Regions from separate parts of the Pseudoalteromonas sp. ABE4_541 genome, predicted to be linked through region 2. Evidence: predicted binding sites of a transcription regulator. Region 2 holds the regulator's gene; each other region holds the start of a gene.
What was found. The regulator sigma-54, encoded in region 2, starts transcription at its own class of promoters, with help from an activator protein. The targets are predictions, from matches to a motif close to GTTGGCACGNNNNTNGNNT.
Positions count from the first base shown of each region.

Region 1: the regulator sigma-54 is predicted to act here: its motif matches at 2,917-2,935, upstream of ACW689_RS00175 (diacylglycerol kinase family protein).
Region 3: the regulator sigma-54 is predicted to act here: its motif matches at 2,557-2,575, upstream of ACW689_RS06895 (DUF4097 family beta strand repeat-containing protein).

Region 1 is NZ_JBSVEM010000001.1:42,321-47,214, reverse strand. It holds gene ACW689_RS00185 (iron-containing alcohol dehydrogenase) at 1-290, shown strand, start outside; gene ACW689_RS00180 (HAMP domain-containing methyl-accepting chemotaxis protein) at 280-2,304, opposite strand; gene ACW689_RS00175 (diacylglycerol kinase family protein) at 3,007-4,623, shown strand; gene ACW689_RS00170 (TonB-dependent receptor plug domain-containing protein) at 4,636-4,894, opposite strand, start outside.
Region 2 is NZ_JBSVEM010000015.1:26,966-31,859, forward strand. It holds gene ptsN (PTS IIA-like nitrogen regulatory protein PtsN) at 1-151, opposite strand, end outside; gene hpf (ribosome hibernation promoting factor) at 154-441, opposite strand; gene ACW689_RS14640 (RNA polymerase factor sigma-54) at 469-1,974, opposite strand; gene lptB (LPS export ABC transporter ATP-binding protein) at 2,030-2,755, opposite strand; gene lptA (lipopolysaccharide transport periplasmic protein LptA) at 2,758-3,285, opposite strand; gene lptC (LPS export ABC transporter periplasmic protein LptC) at 3,275-3,829, opposite strand; gene ACW689_RS14660 (KpsF/GutQ family sugar-phosphate isomerase) at 3,944-4,894, opposite strand, start outside.
Region 3 is NZ_JBSVEM010000005.1:127,178-132,071, reverse strand. It holds gene ACW689_RS06900 (ATP-binding cassette domain-containing protein) at 1-1,199, opposite strand, end outside; gene ACW689_RS06895 (DUF4097 family beta strand repeat-containing protein) at 1,481-2,509, opposite strand; gene ACW689_RS06890 (hypothetical protein) at 2,734-3,126, opposite strand; gene ACW689_RS06885 (DUF3293 domain-containing protein) at 3,590-4,060, shown strand; gene ACW689_RS06880 (methyl-accepting chemotaxis protein) at 4,266-4,894, shown strand, end outside.

The DNA.
Region 1 (4,894 bases), on a different contig from region 2:
GTTGGTATGGTGATAGGATCAACAAAACCTTAGCGCTCATCGCACAAGAGTGCCGTTTAACTTCGCTAGACTATCCTATTGAGAGGCAAGCACAAGATTTGTTGGAGCATATCGAACAGCTGCTAAATAGTATGAATATACAAACCAAGTTTAATGAATTAAAACCGGAAGATATAGACAGCTTAGCGCAGTCTGCGCTCAAAGAAGCGCATCCTGACTACCCAGTACCCCACTTTATGAAGCTAAGCGAGTGTAGGCAAATACTTTCATCCGTTGCCGCTATAGCTTGAAGCGTTTAACCAATTCAGTGAGCGAGTTTGCAAATCGACTAAGCGACTCGCTTGCTTGCGCCATGTGTTGCATTTCATTGGCGTTGTCTTGGGCGGTTTGTTGCGCCTGAGACATCACACTTTCAATCTGTTGACAATGCTCAACCTGTTCATGTGCTGCACCACTCGCTCGCGTGCTCAAACTACTCACCTGTACCAACACTTGTTCTATTTGCGCGATAGCTTCTGAGAGTGATTCACTTCTTTGCGCGCAAGTGTGCGTGCCGCTTTGCCCTTCCAAAATCGCGCTATTGGCCAGTTTAGTATCTTGCTGTAAAGCATCGATCATGGCACTTATCTCATTGGTAGATGCTTGCGTTCGCGCAGCGAGCGTTCTAACTTCATCAGCAACCACAGCAAACCCTCTCCCTTGCTCTCCAGCTCTCGCGGCTTCAATCGCAGCATTGAGCGCCAACAAATTGGTTTGCTCTGCAATAGATAAAATGGTGTCCAATATCGTTTCTATGCTTTCACTATGTCCTGTGAGCTTATCCATAATCGCCACCGCATCTGCCATTTTACTATTAAGCGACAACATGCTTTGCCTATTACTGTTGGCGATTTGGTTGGCGTTCAACCCTTGCAGCTCTGCTTCTTTGATGCTTTCAAGTGTGGTCGCAGACTCTTCACTCACTTGCTGAGCACTAATTGCTATTTCCGATGCTAGCCCCGCCGCGCTGTCAATACGCTGTAATTGGCGCTGAGCATTTTGCGCAAGCAACTGGCTACGTTGCTGAGTAGAATCGGACATATTTTCTAACTCATGCACCTTGTGATTAATGTCTTCCAGTAAAACCTTTAGACTATCCCTTACTTGGTTAATATTATCAATCAGCATGCCAAACTCATCGTTGCTACGCTTTTTCATATCACGGGAAAAATCACCCTTTGCTAAATACCCAAGCATTTTGTTTACCGCCGCCAAAGGACCTAGCATCGCTCGACTGGTTGATATCGCGATAAAGACTGCCAAACTAATGAAGAACAGTGCAAGAATAAGCGTGGTTCGCTTCGCTTGTAAAATTTTTTGCTCTGCAATATCTTGATAATAGCTAAATTGCTCATCTGACGCTTGTTGCAACTCTCGCAGCGCATTCTGCACTTGTTCAGTGGCTTTCTCTGCACGTTGATAAGCTGATTTAGATGCATCCATTGAACTCAGCTTCAACTGTGCACTTTGATATAAGGTGCCTGGTTGATCTAGCAACTTGCTCATTTTCTCTACTTGAGTTGTGAATTCACTCAATAACTCACTGGCATCCAAGCCCTGTGACTGGCGTTTTAAAAATTGAAAGTTGTCTTGAATGTTGGCGAGTAAAAAACGTACATCTTCATGCTGTGCTTTGAGCTCTTGTGCATTTAACTGATTTACCACTTTGACATTGTCACTGAGAGTATACATCATATCGTCAATACGCACGCCAGTGCCGGCCACTTCTGCAAGCTGTCGCTGATTGGTCGTCTCGATCAACTCCAAATTAAGCATCGCGTCACTGGCTAAAACCCTTATTTTCTCAAACTGTTCAACCGATTGCTTCGTTTTTTCCACCTGTTCCGTCACGCTTAACTTGGCAGCCAAAAGCGTTCGAGCATGTTGCTCAATGTCTTTACTAACAGCAATGATGTTGTCTAAGGGCCCTATAAATTGTTGTTTGCTTGTTGTAAGCGTTGTCAGTTCTGCTAATTGTTTTTGATAAGCTTGCTGCTGTGTATTAAACCGTTGTTCGATTTTACGTAATTGCGCGGGATCATTTTCACTGAATACTTTAGAGATTAATTTGCTCAACGCACTTTGCTTTAACTGCAACCCATTGGCAGTTTTCAAGATAGGCACTGCCACACTTTTTACTTCTGTGTTAGCAAGGTTAATTTGTGTCAGGGATGTATAAGCCAATCCACTAGCCAGTAAGAGCAATATTCCTAGGCTAGAAAACCCCAAAATAATTTTTTGTTTGATAGACAGCTTTTTGAACATTCAACTTTCAGTGCGATCTGCACACTCCCAATAGCAAATTCATAAGGTTAATATTTCACACAAGTCCAATAATTAGAATAAAAACTTTAAAAGTAATTTAAATATCAAATAACTGAACAATGAAAAACTGCAAAACCACCTTAAACATGGCACAACAGCGCAGACTCAACAACTTTCTGTGCTAACTTTTAGCTAAAGGACTTTGTAGGCGCCTCATAAATCATGCGAGAACAAACCCTATTTGACGCCGAACAGCTTTTGCACAACTGTAAAACAGCTTTTTTATCAACGTATTGGGCCTCAATGCTCGACTCCTCTTTTGGCTCGTCAGTGCATTTTTATTGCACTGAACAAAATGCCCTAACTCTCTTTATCAGTATTCTGGCCCAGCACACGAAGAATCTCACACAGCACCCAAAATGCGCGCTCACGCAGCTAGATTTAAGCAACCTAATGATCCTGATAGTGCGCGAATCACTATCCTCGCCATTGAATACATAGACTTGAGCGACTTCCATACTTGAATTTTGGGGTCCATATGTGTCAGTCCATCAGTGGGTTTGGCAAGATATTTTGGTTTGAGTCACAGTAATGGTGCTTATAGATACAAAAATAGGCAAGCCCATCGAATTTTGTTAACGTATTAAAGAGAAAAGATATATACATCAATAAAGGCAAAAAAACTAAAGAGGCGGTAAGCCAATGAAAATGACTAAATATTACTTTTTTGCACTCACATGTAGCTTTGCACTGGTTTGGCTCAGCATCAGCACCTGGTACTTAATTCCTTCTATCTGGCTCAGCATATCCCTGTTGTGCGTTTTTATTGCGTATGCTTCAAATTCTCCGAGTTTATTTCGAAAATCCACCACAGGTGCCATTCCACTTTGGATCAAGTTATTGCTCCTCCCGTATTTACTCGGAGCGCAAGTCTATAACGCAATAGTTCGCCACAACGATAAAGTGCCCGCGATTCAGCAGATCACACCCAACTTATTTCTTGCTTGTCGGCTTTTTCCATCCGATGTTGAGGCACTTGAAGCACAAGGGGTAACTGCAATTTTGGATGTAACGGCTGAGTTTGATGGATTAAATTGGTCGGCGGAACAAGAGCACCTACATTATTTAAATATTCCCGTTTTAGACCACTACTCCCCAAACGAAACACAGCTTCAACATGCAATTAATTGGATCAAAGTTCAGCACCAGTTAAATAATAAAGTCGTCATACACTGTGCACTCGGTCGGGGTCGCTCATTTTTCATGTTGTGCGCATACCTTTTGGCCAGTGAACCCTGTAAGAGTGAGCGAGAAATTATAGAAAAGGTACAGTCCATTCGTACCACTGCACGGTTGAACAAAAAGCAACTAAAACGCCTCCTCTCTTTAAGCAAATACATCAAAGAACATCGCCCACAAACATTAAGCCTAATTATTAACCCCGTTTCTGGTGGCGGAAAATGGGCTTACTACGGTAATCATGTGCTCGGAATACTTACGCAGCACTATGCACTCAACTGCTACTTTACCGAAGAAAATACTAATGCATGTGATTTAGTCCAATCCATCGCCCCAGATAGCCCACACACCTTTGTTGCTTGCGGAGGAGATGGGACTGTTGCTCAGGTCGCTGCTGCTATTAAAAATACCCAACATACGCTCGCCATTTTGCCGATGGGGACAGCGAACGCTATGGCACACGTATTATTTGGCCTTACCAGCAAAGTTGACCCTTTCAACTGCGCATGCAATGCATTGATCGAACATAACGCAGCTCCCATGGACACACTTGAATGCAATGGTAAAACAGCATTACTTGTTGTTGCTTTGGGCATTGAAGAGAAAATGATCAGTCACGCAGATCGCAATCTAAAGAATCAACACGGACAATTAGCTTATATTCAAGGGTTTATGGAAGCACTGCTAGATAGCAACCCATTAGACATACAAATGTGTGTAGATAATCAAGAAGTACAACACATCTCTAGTTCGAGTTTAGCGATTGCTAACGCTGCACCTGTGACGACAATATTAGCACAAGGAGGAGGGGCACCTAATTGGCAAGATGGGCTATTCGATATTACCATGCTGAAATATCACAATGATACCAGTAAAAAACTGCTCAGCCTCGCTGAGCTACTGAGCTCTACTTTATCGCACCAACCTGAGCAATTTAACATCAACCACGTACAAGGTAAGTCTGTTGAAATAATCGCTTCTGAACCGTTTCACTACTGTATTGATGGTGAAATAGACCAAGCAAACAAGCTCAATATTGAAATTAGATCACAAAGCTTGTCTGTGATTGTGCCAAATTAACCCACCTCCCTTTTAAAAAGAGGCCGTTATTCCCAATTCCCAATTTCGGCCTACCTGAGGTAATATCGAATTATAAAACCCTTTTGAGCGTAACAAATTGCCATCAGAGTCAGTAAAACTACTACCAGAATTTGCAGGGCCAACTCCGGGATGATAAATCTGATTATCAAACAAGTTTTTTACTTTGAAATGAACTCGTAATTTTTCCGATTGCCACACAACACTCAAATTTGTGGTGAGAGAATCACCTAATTTAATACCTTCATCTCTT
Region 2 (4,894 bases):
TGGTCATTAATGCGTTCAAAATATCGTGCTGATTTAGTTGAGGCAACTGCTCATGCGCCAGTTCACTGATATATTCAAGTACACGTTTTTTGCTATTAAAAAGGACCGCAGCTTTACTGCAGTCCTTGTTTATAATCGAGCTTAGTTTCATGATTAGTGTCGAGTAAGCTTCTCTTTGTGTTTGATCACTTGACGATCTAGCTTATCAATAAGCCCGTCGATCGCCGCGTACATATCCTGATGTTCTGTTGAAGCAAATAATTCTCCACCATTTACGTGCAAGGTGGCTTCGGCCTTTTGGACCAGCTTTTCAACATCTAAGATCACATGTACATTATTGATGTGATCAAAATGCCTTTCTAGCTTCGCAAACTTGTTGTTGACATAGTCTCTTAATGAATCAGTGATTTCTACATGACGACCAGTTAAATTTAGTTGCATAAGCATTTTCCTTCTTTAGTAATACGTCTAAATCAAGCTTTTACGCTGGTTAGACGGTGGAATGGCTAACGACTCCCGATATTTTGCTATGGTGCGTCGGGCCACCTTAATTCCTTGCTCTGCTAATATGTCTGCTATTTTGCTATCGCTCAGCGGCTTGGCTGTATTTTCAGCAGCTATTAACTTTTTGATAAGCGCTCGAATCGCTGTTGATGAGCACTCACCTCCGTTTTCGGTACTTACATGGCTAGAGAAGAAATACTTCAGCTCAAAAATGCCCCTAGGTGTGTGCATGTATTTTTGTGTTGTTACGCGAGAGATAGTTGATTCGTGCATTTCGACCATCTCTGCAACATCGTTTAACACCATAGGTCGCATTGCTTCAGGGCCATGCTCAAAGAATGCCTGTTGTTGTTGCACAATGCAATTGGTAACTTTCATTAAAGTTTCATTTCTGCTCTCTAAGCTTTTAATAAACCATTTAGCTTCTTGTAAATGCGAGCGGATAAACTGACTATCTGAGCTTGATTTTACAGAGCGAGACATGGAGGCATAGTGGTCATTAACGCGAATTTTTGGCATGCATTCTGGGTTGAGCTCCACCACCCAGCGACCTTTCATTTTTTTCACGGATACGTCAGGAATGACGTACTCAGACTCTTCTCGAATGATACTGGCTGCTGGTTTTGGGTTTAAGCTGTGAATGAGTGTCATGACTTCTTTTAACTCGGCTTCTTTAAGCTTTGTTTTTTTCATCAACGTTCGATAATCACGGCTAGCGAGCAAATCTATGTGCTCGTTTAGAATCATTTTTGTTTCATTCAGCCAAGGAGTTGTCTTTTGGTCAAATTGGTTGAGCTGAATACACAAACATTCTTGCAGGTTGCGCGCACCAATCCCGACAGGGTCAAATAATTGAATGCGTTTAAGTACGGCTTCAACTTCATCAAGTTCTATGGGCTCACCAGAATGACCATCATTAATGCTGTCGAGTATTTCTTCGGTGCTTAAGGTTAATGTCCCGTTATCATCAATGGCCTCAACGATAGCCACTGCGATACCATGGTCAATAGGGCTAAATGGCGTTAATTCTAACTGCCACATAAGGTATTCATGCAAGGTTTCGGTGGTTTCACCTTGATAAATTGTTTCATCTTCAGGCATTGGGCCACTGCTAGCGGCTGGTGCCGCACTCATGTATTCGTCCCAAGTGACATCCATAGCCAATTCATCACTAACGGTATCTTTACTTAATGCCGCATCAGAGTCCATTTCATAATCGCTTACCGACTCACTGTCTAGGCCATCGTTATGCCCATCATCTTGGCTGTTATCTTTACCGTTTTTTTCTTGTAACGAGGTATCGAGATCCGCGTCAGATTCTTCTACTTCCAAAAGAGGATTACTGTCCAGTGCTTCTTGGATTTCCTGCTGAAGATCTAGCGTACTTAACTGCAACAGACGTATTGCCTGCTGTAGTTGTGGTGTCATGGTAAGTTGCTGCCCCATGCGCAGCTGTAACGATTGCCTCATGTACCTTTAACAATCCTTCTAATCTCTATTATTATTGTGACCTAGAATGTTTTAACTATAGCCTGAATTGCTCACCAAGGTAGACATCTCGCACGGTTTGATCCGCCAAAACATGCTCTGGCGTGCCCGAGGCGATAAGCTCACCATGTGATACAATATAAGCTTTTTCACATACATCAAGGGTTTCCCGAACATTGTGGTCGGTGATTAGTACACCAATGCCACGATTTTTTAAATGTTCGATAATTTTCTTTATATCTAACACTGAAATTGGATCAACACCAGCAAAAGGCTCATCTAATAGGATAAATTTAGGATTTGCGGCTAAAGCGCGAGCAATTTCTACTCTGCGACGCTCACCACCAGACAGAGCCATACCTAAACTATCTCTAATGTGTTGAATATTAAACTCATCTAACAACTCGTTCACTATTTGCTCGCGTGCTTCTTTATTAAGCGAGTTACGAGTTTCTAAAATAGCCATGAGATTTTGATAAACGGTTAGCTTTCTAAAAATGGATGACTCTTGAGGAAGATAGCCAATTCCAAGTCGAGCACGGTTGTGCATCGGCAGTAAGGTGATGTCGTGGTCATTGATGCATACAGAGCCATGATCGCTGGGTACTAATCCAACGATCATATAAAAGCTCGTTGTTTTTCCTGCACCATTTGGACCGAGCAGCCCAACAATGCTACCAGCTTCAACACTTAGGCTTACATTTTTAACGACCTGTCGCCCTTTATAGCTTTTTGCTAAAGCAGTTGCTGTTAACACGCTCATGCTTAATTACCTTTGCCTGTTTGCTTTGGGGCTTTTTCTGGAACCAAAATCGTGTGGACTCGCGCGTTGTCTTGCTCACCACGTTCTGCACTGATCAGCTGTTTTTCCATATCATATGTTATTGACTGTGCGCGAATAATTTGACCAGCTTGGTTGATTTTGGCATCTCCTTTGATCACTAAAGTGCGGTTGGCTACGTCATAGCGAATTTCTTGCGCACTTGCGGTCAGTTCTGTTCCGTCCGGCTGTTTTTCCGAAAATCGAGCAGGAGAACCCGTTGCCACCAGTAACTGTTTATTGTCACCAAGCTCTTCTCTTCGATGTACTTCTAGCTTATCGGCATTGATTTTTCGACTGCCGTGAATGATCTCGACATTTTGCTCGAAAATGCCAATATTGGTTTTCAATTGAGCTTGTTGTTTGCCTGCTTTAATTGATACCTCATTGACAGGGTTTGTTGATTGAGCTAGTGCGAGCTGGCCGAATAGTAGGCTGACCACCGCGAGAGAATACATGAGTTTATTGGTCATAATAAATAGTTCGAGTATGGTTAATTAGTTCGATAATATCTGTGTTTAAATCGGCGTAAAGGCCTTTGCCGTTAATTTTCAGGCTAGGTCCTGTGATCTCTACGGGTCGCTCCGATTGCATCAAACGTTCTTTTATTTCAACACGGATATTGTCTGCTTTTATCAAGTTAATCATTGCACCTGTCGTTAGGTTTTTTGCCTCAACATTGCCTTCCAACATAAGCGTATTATTTTCGTATAGCGTTGCTTCCGTTGCTGATATCAGCCAATTCTGTGGGCCGTTATAGAGCGTAAAAACGGGTTTAGTAAAATGACTAAAGCCCAGCTCTTGATACAATTCCATTTTGTCTGCAGTCACCGTGTAACTTTTGACGCCTGTTTCATTGTATGATGTTTGCTGTAATTGCATTGCGATGTAGTCGGGCTTAGCGATAACATCATTTTGCTTATTGTCTTGGCTATCATTTTGCGTCAAGTAAGGATACCAAAGCCATGTCATTGCGATGACAAAAATCGCGAATATGAGCACCCGAGTGTTACTCATAATACATATCTCAACATGAAAAGCTGCCAAATGCTGCACATATTATCACCATAGTCGTGGCGTTCTGAACTATTGATGAATGATTTCACTGTGTTTATAACGCGTGACATCATGCTAGAGCACTCCTGCACGTAACAAATCCTGTGTGTTTAGGGCCCCAATGGGACGCTTTTCATCATCTATGACTACCAAACCATTAATTCGTTTCGTTTCCATAATATTAAGTGCCTCTGCAGCTAACATGTGCTCTGTTGCTGTGGTGCAGTTAACTGTCATGGCTTTATGAATAAGTGTGGCATGTAAATCGATGCGTTGTTCGATAATACGGCGTAAATCACCATCGGTAAAAATACCGAGTAGCTGTCCTTGTTCATTGATGATGGTGGTCATACCAAGCCCCTTGGAAGACATTTCAAATAGGGCGTCCTTGATGCTACTTAAATGGGAAACTTTTGGGACTTGTTCATCTGTGTGCATGATATCACCCAGTGTGAGTAGTAAACGTTTGCCTAATGAGCCACCTGGATGAGAAAGGGCAAAGTCATCTGCCGTAAACCCTCTGGCTTCTAAAAGCGCGACGGCCAATGCGTCGCCCATTACCAGTGTTGCAGTCGTGCTGGCTGTTGGAGCAAGTCCAAGAGGACATGCTTCTTGGGATACGGCAATGCATAAATGAATATCAGATAATTTTGCCATCGAAGATTCAGTGTTTCCTGTCATAGAAATGGTTTTGGCACCAATGCGTTTGATGACAGGAATGATATTGAGTACTTCGCTTGTTTCACCCGAGTTTGAGATGAGCAGCACAACGTCTTGTTTGGTGATCATACCTAGGTCGCCATGACTTGCTTCACCCGGGTGAACAAAAAAGGCTGGGGTGCCGGTGCTAGCAAAGGTCGCTGCAATTTTATTGCCGATGTGGCCCGATTTACCCATACCTATAACTATGGTTCTGCCTTCACAATCAAAGATGGCCTGACATGCGGCAGCAAAATGTTGATCTATATATTGGCCAATTTCTTGGATCGCTTGACGCTCTATATCAATAACGCGTGTGGCTGTATC
Region 3 (4,894 bases), on a different contig from region 2:
TAGCTCAATGGCGTGTTGATAGCAAATGAACCCGAGAGTGCTTTTTGGGTGCCTAATAGGGTATTTAACAAGGTAGATTTACCGCTGCCGTTTAATCCCTGAATAAGCCACTTTTGCCTATGCTCTACTTTAAAGCTGAGTGCGCTGTGAGTGCCATAAGCAAGTATGAGTTGTTGTACATTCAGTAGCGTTTTTTTGGATACATCGGTTGGGTATTGATTGATGTGTAATGCTTGATTTGAATGCGCTTGTTGTTTTTTCTTCAGTGCTAAGTGCTTTTGACTGAGTTGCGCTTCTCTGAGCTGCTGGCTTTTATTTTTGCTTGCCATATTGGCACTGGCATTGTCTTTTAATTTGTTGAGTAGAATTTTCGGCTGGCTGCCTGTTTTTTGTAGCTTTTCGCCTTGTTTGGCTCTTTGTTGGGCTTTTTCTTTGTTTTCTTGCGCTTGTTTTTTTAGTTGCGCTTGTTGGCGTTTTACTTCGTTGAGGTGCTTACTAACGGCCTGCTGTTCAAGCTGACTTTGTACCAAGTAATGGTCTATGTTACCGCCATATTGTTTAAGACCAAGGTCACTGAGTTGCCAAATTTGCTCTACGTTTTTAAGTAGAGAGTGGTCGTGGCTGATCACTAGTATATTGCCATGAAACTGTTCGATTTGTTGACTCAGCCAAGTGCGGCCTGCGGCGTCTAAGTGGTTACTCGGTTCATCTAAAATTAATAATTTAGCTTGGCTGTTGAAGGCGTGCCAAAGCCTAAGCCGCGCAAGTTGCCCGCCACTGAGTTGTTGGCATGCTTGGCCAGAGTCTCCTTTTAAGCCAAGCGTTTCTAGTTGGGCGCTAAGTTGCGCTGGCAAGTGCCATTGCTCTGCCACGGTGTCAAATAGCTCAAGTTCACAATGTCCTTGCTCAATGGCTTGAATTGCCTTGAACACTTTGCTGTAACCAAGATATTCGGCAATGGTTGTGTCGTTTGCTATGTCATGGTGTTGTGTATACACACAAACGGATACGGTTAAGTCAACATGGCCCGCGCTGGGGGGGCGCCTTTTAGCCAATAGCTGCGCTAAGATGGACTTGCCGGCGCCGTTTTTACCAACAAGGCCGGTGCGTTTGTGAGTTAATGCGCAGTTTAATTGGCTGAATAGTGTGTCGCCATTGTCGAAAGTAAACCCTAAATTATGGGCGCGTAATATGGGCATGGAGGCCTCCTATTAAAAAAACAGGGGCGAAGCCGTGGGCAAAGGTACAATTGCTACTTGGTATGATGCAAAAACGAGTTTGCATACAAAATTGATTTGAGGTTTAAACGCAAAGCCACGCTCGCTAACCCTGTAGATCCAAAAAAAATAAGTGAAGAATGGATAACAGGTATTAGTTGTTCATGATGGCTTTGACTCCGAAAAAGGGAATGCGCTTAGACTAAGAGATCAGAGATGCAAAGTAAAGCCCTTGAGTGCTTAGGGCGCTCAAGGGCGCTTGCTTATGGGTTCTGTTTTACACTGTTTTTGACGTTGTTGGTGCGAACGTGACCAGAGCTATCACTTACAATTTCAAGACTGAGTGCACCATCTACGTTAATGTCGCCTGAGTTGTCTTTGATCTCAACGTGCGCAGCACTATTGTTAATCCAAAGGTCGCCACTGCCATCATCAATGCTGACGTTACCTCTAGCATTGTTGACTCGTAATGTACCTGAATCGTCACGAATTGTGATGTTGTTGCCGCCATTCACCGACAAATTACCTGAGCCATCGGTGATCGTTATGTCACCTTTGCTATCACTGACGAATAAGTCACCTGAGTCATCGCGAATTGTGATATTTTGTCCGCCTTTAATTTCGATACCGCCAGAGCCGTCAACGATGTTGATGTCGCCTTCGATACCCATAATATTAATATCGCCTGAGTCATCGCGCAGTGAGAGTGTTTTACCGCCGTTGATGTCTATGCCGCCTGAACCATCTGTAATTTCGAGTGTTCCGCGAATATTTTTTACAGTGATATTACCTGAGTTGTCGTCAAGCTCGAGATTGTTCCCGCCATCAATATATAGGTCACCAGAACCATCTTGAATACGAAGGTCATTAGTTAAACCTGAAATTTTTAATCCCCCAGATGAATCTCTAAGTGAAAGCGCCAATTCTGCCGGCATGGTCAGTGTCATATCAATACGAGGGCTTTCTTTGCCGAAGTTAAATGCAAAACCTGAAGCGCGATCAACCAATGCAACAAGTTTGGCGTTATCACCATTGCGCTCTAAGGTAAATTCGAATTCACCGGGTTCATTGGTATAAATATCAGCTTGGGCGGTTATTTGTTTAATACCAGCTTTACCAACGATCTCTAACTCTCCACTGTCTGTGTGTGCAATTAACGACTGTAATTCGCTGCTATCTAGTTGTAGTTGTTTTTGAACGTGTTCTTTTGCATTGGCTGATGCACCATTCACATGAACAATGCAGCCGCTTAGTATCAATGCACTAAGCAAAGGGGTGAACGCTTTAAACATGAGTGTCCTTCTTATTTTATGTTAATTGACTCTGTTATGCTAATCGTAAGCAATTGCAATGCCAATAATTTAGTTCTTGTTTTTAAAGGTTTTTTTGTTTTTCTGCTGAGTGTATTATTCAGCGTTTTTGTGAGTATTGCAATGAATTGGTCAATTTGACTAGATTTGTATCGTATATGAGCAGTGGCGCTTAAAAGGTGGCGAATGCCACCTTTATAACTTGTTTAGTAGGCGGTAAAGTAGCCTACATTGACATCACCTTCGTGATAAAGATAACTGGTTTGGTTGTAATGAATATCTATCACAACCGTTGCATAATCGGTACGGAACCAGCGCGAATCAGGATCTTTTGGTATTGAGTAGAAACACTCTGCTTTACCATACAAGAATACTTCTTCACTTGGCTGAACAAAGTAGTAAACAGGTTGCTCTTCACATCCTTGTAGTTCATAACCTGAATATGCTAATTGTGCTTTTACCACTTGATACTTTCGGCCAAATTCTAATACTTCTTGCGTATTATAGTAACCAGACGATAAGTCGATATTGGTCGCGAAAGATGAAAAGCTTGTAGATGAAATTAGACCAAAAAGCGTGGATAAAAGTAATTTTTTCACAGAGAGATTCCTTCTAAAAATTTAAGTTTGCCTTAATGGCAGGTGTATCCTAGCCGTAAAAATTAATAGTACAAGTTAAACTTCGGTGACATTTTAGCTACGAATTTGTTTAAATAAAATTGATTTAAATCAATGGCTAACGTGTTATTTTTGTGTGTCGTTTAATCCATACAGCTGTAAATTTTTGGTAATTTTGTCGAAGTAAAAATTATGCATGTAGGCATTGCTGTTTTTAAATATGAGAACTATTCTTACTGGTTTTTTATTCTGACTAAAAAACTATTTTTGTATTATTTTTGCTCTGATTGTTGCTCAAATATAAGCAGTTAAAAAGTGCTACTTTTAGCTGGTGAACTTGAATGATAAATTGGCTTGCTGAAGTTTTCTCAATGATTGTGCCTGTTGAGTGATATATTGGTCTTTAATTCTGATGTAAAGCGTTTAATGTGAGGAGGGTGTTAATTTGATAGACGAGCACCTTTGGCAAATTTATTGCCAAGCCTACTTTCAGCCTTGTGCTTTTAACAATGACTCAAAATCCACTTTTATTCGCGATGAAAAACTACGTAACAGTGCGATCATCAGCCTTTGGAATCCGCGTGGCGCAAAATTTACAGGCAAAAAAAATCGGCAATTGTCGCGACTGGCGATGGAGAGGCTAAAAAGCCAAGGTAAAGCTTACGCCTTGCTATGGGGGGGTGATAGGAAAATGGCTTATAAAGAGCTCAGTGTGCTGTTACCCTGTACTTGTGCACAAGCCATGTTCTACGCAAATAGATATCAGCAACTGGCTTTTTATTATATCGACAGCGCACTAAGACTTTGGTTAGTTGATAGTTGTGGCACTCGAAAACGCCAACTCGTTCATTACTACGCGAGGACCCGATTTTTATTTTCAGGTTTACCTGTGCGCAACGCGGCGCTTGCAAAGTAAACGGATAAAATAGCATTCACTAAGCGTGAACACCTTGTATAGCCGCACTGAAAGGTATCCAAAATAACCGAATAGCTGCTGCAAAAGCACACAGTAACGAGCAACACGCCCTAACTCTTCCAACGCCTCTTACTTTGGCTAACATCAATTGTTTTAAATTGTTCTATCCTTGTTAATTGAATATCAAAGTGTTGAAGGGTGGTTCATGAAACGTTCTATAAAAGCTAAGTTATTATTGCCGATGTTAGCCATGCTTGCGATGTTTATCATGATGGTGTTTGCAATGCTGTTTACTTTGAATGTGTTTGAATCTCAATTCGTGCAGCTGAAAGATAAGAATATACATGCGGCCAATCAAGGTCGACAAGCCCTGTCACTTTTTAAAACACAAGTACAAGAATGGAAAAATGTATTAATACGTTCGCAATCTGTTGAAGAGCGAAATAAATATTGGCAGCGTTTTTTAGACTCAGAAAATGACGTGCGAAATGCACTTGCACAAATCGAGAAAACAGATCATCACTCACAGGCTGTAAAAGCAATTACTGCGCAGATAATTGAAGAATATGAGCAAGCGGTCCAAAAATACCGTGCAGGCTATGACATTTTTATTGCTTCTAAGATGGATATTCAGAAGGCTGATCAACATGTGAAAAGCATCGATCGCTCTTTAAGTCATTCGTTAACGAAGCTTGTCGAAGAAATTGATCACAGCGTAGAAGAGAATTTTGCTAAGCTACAAAAGTTTTCATCACGCACCAGCTATATTGTGAGCTTGGTCAGTATGTTGATTGCCATTGTTGGGATCACGCTTGTTTTACTTTATATTCAAAA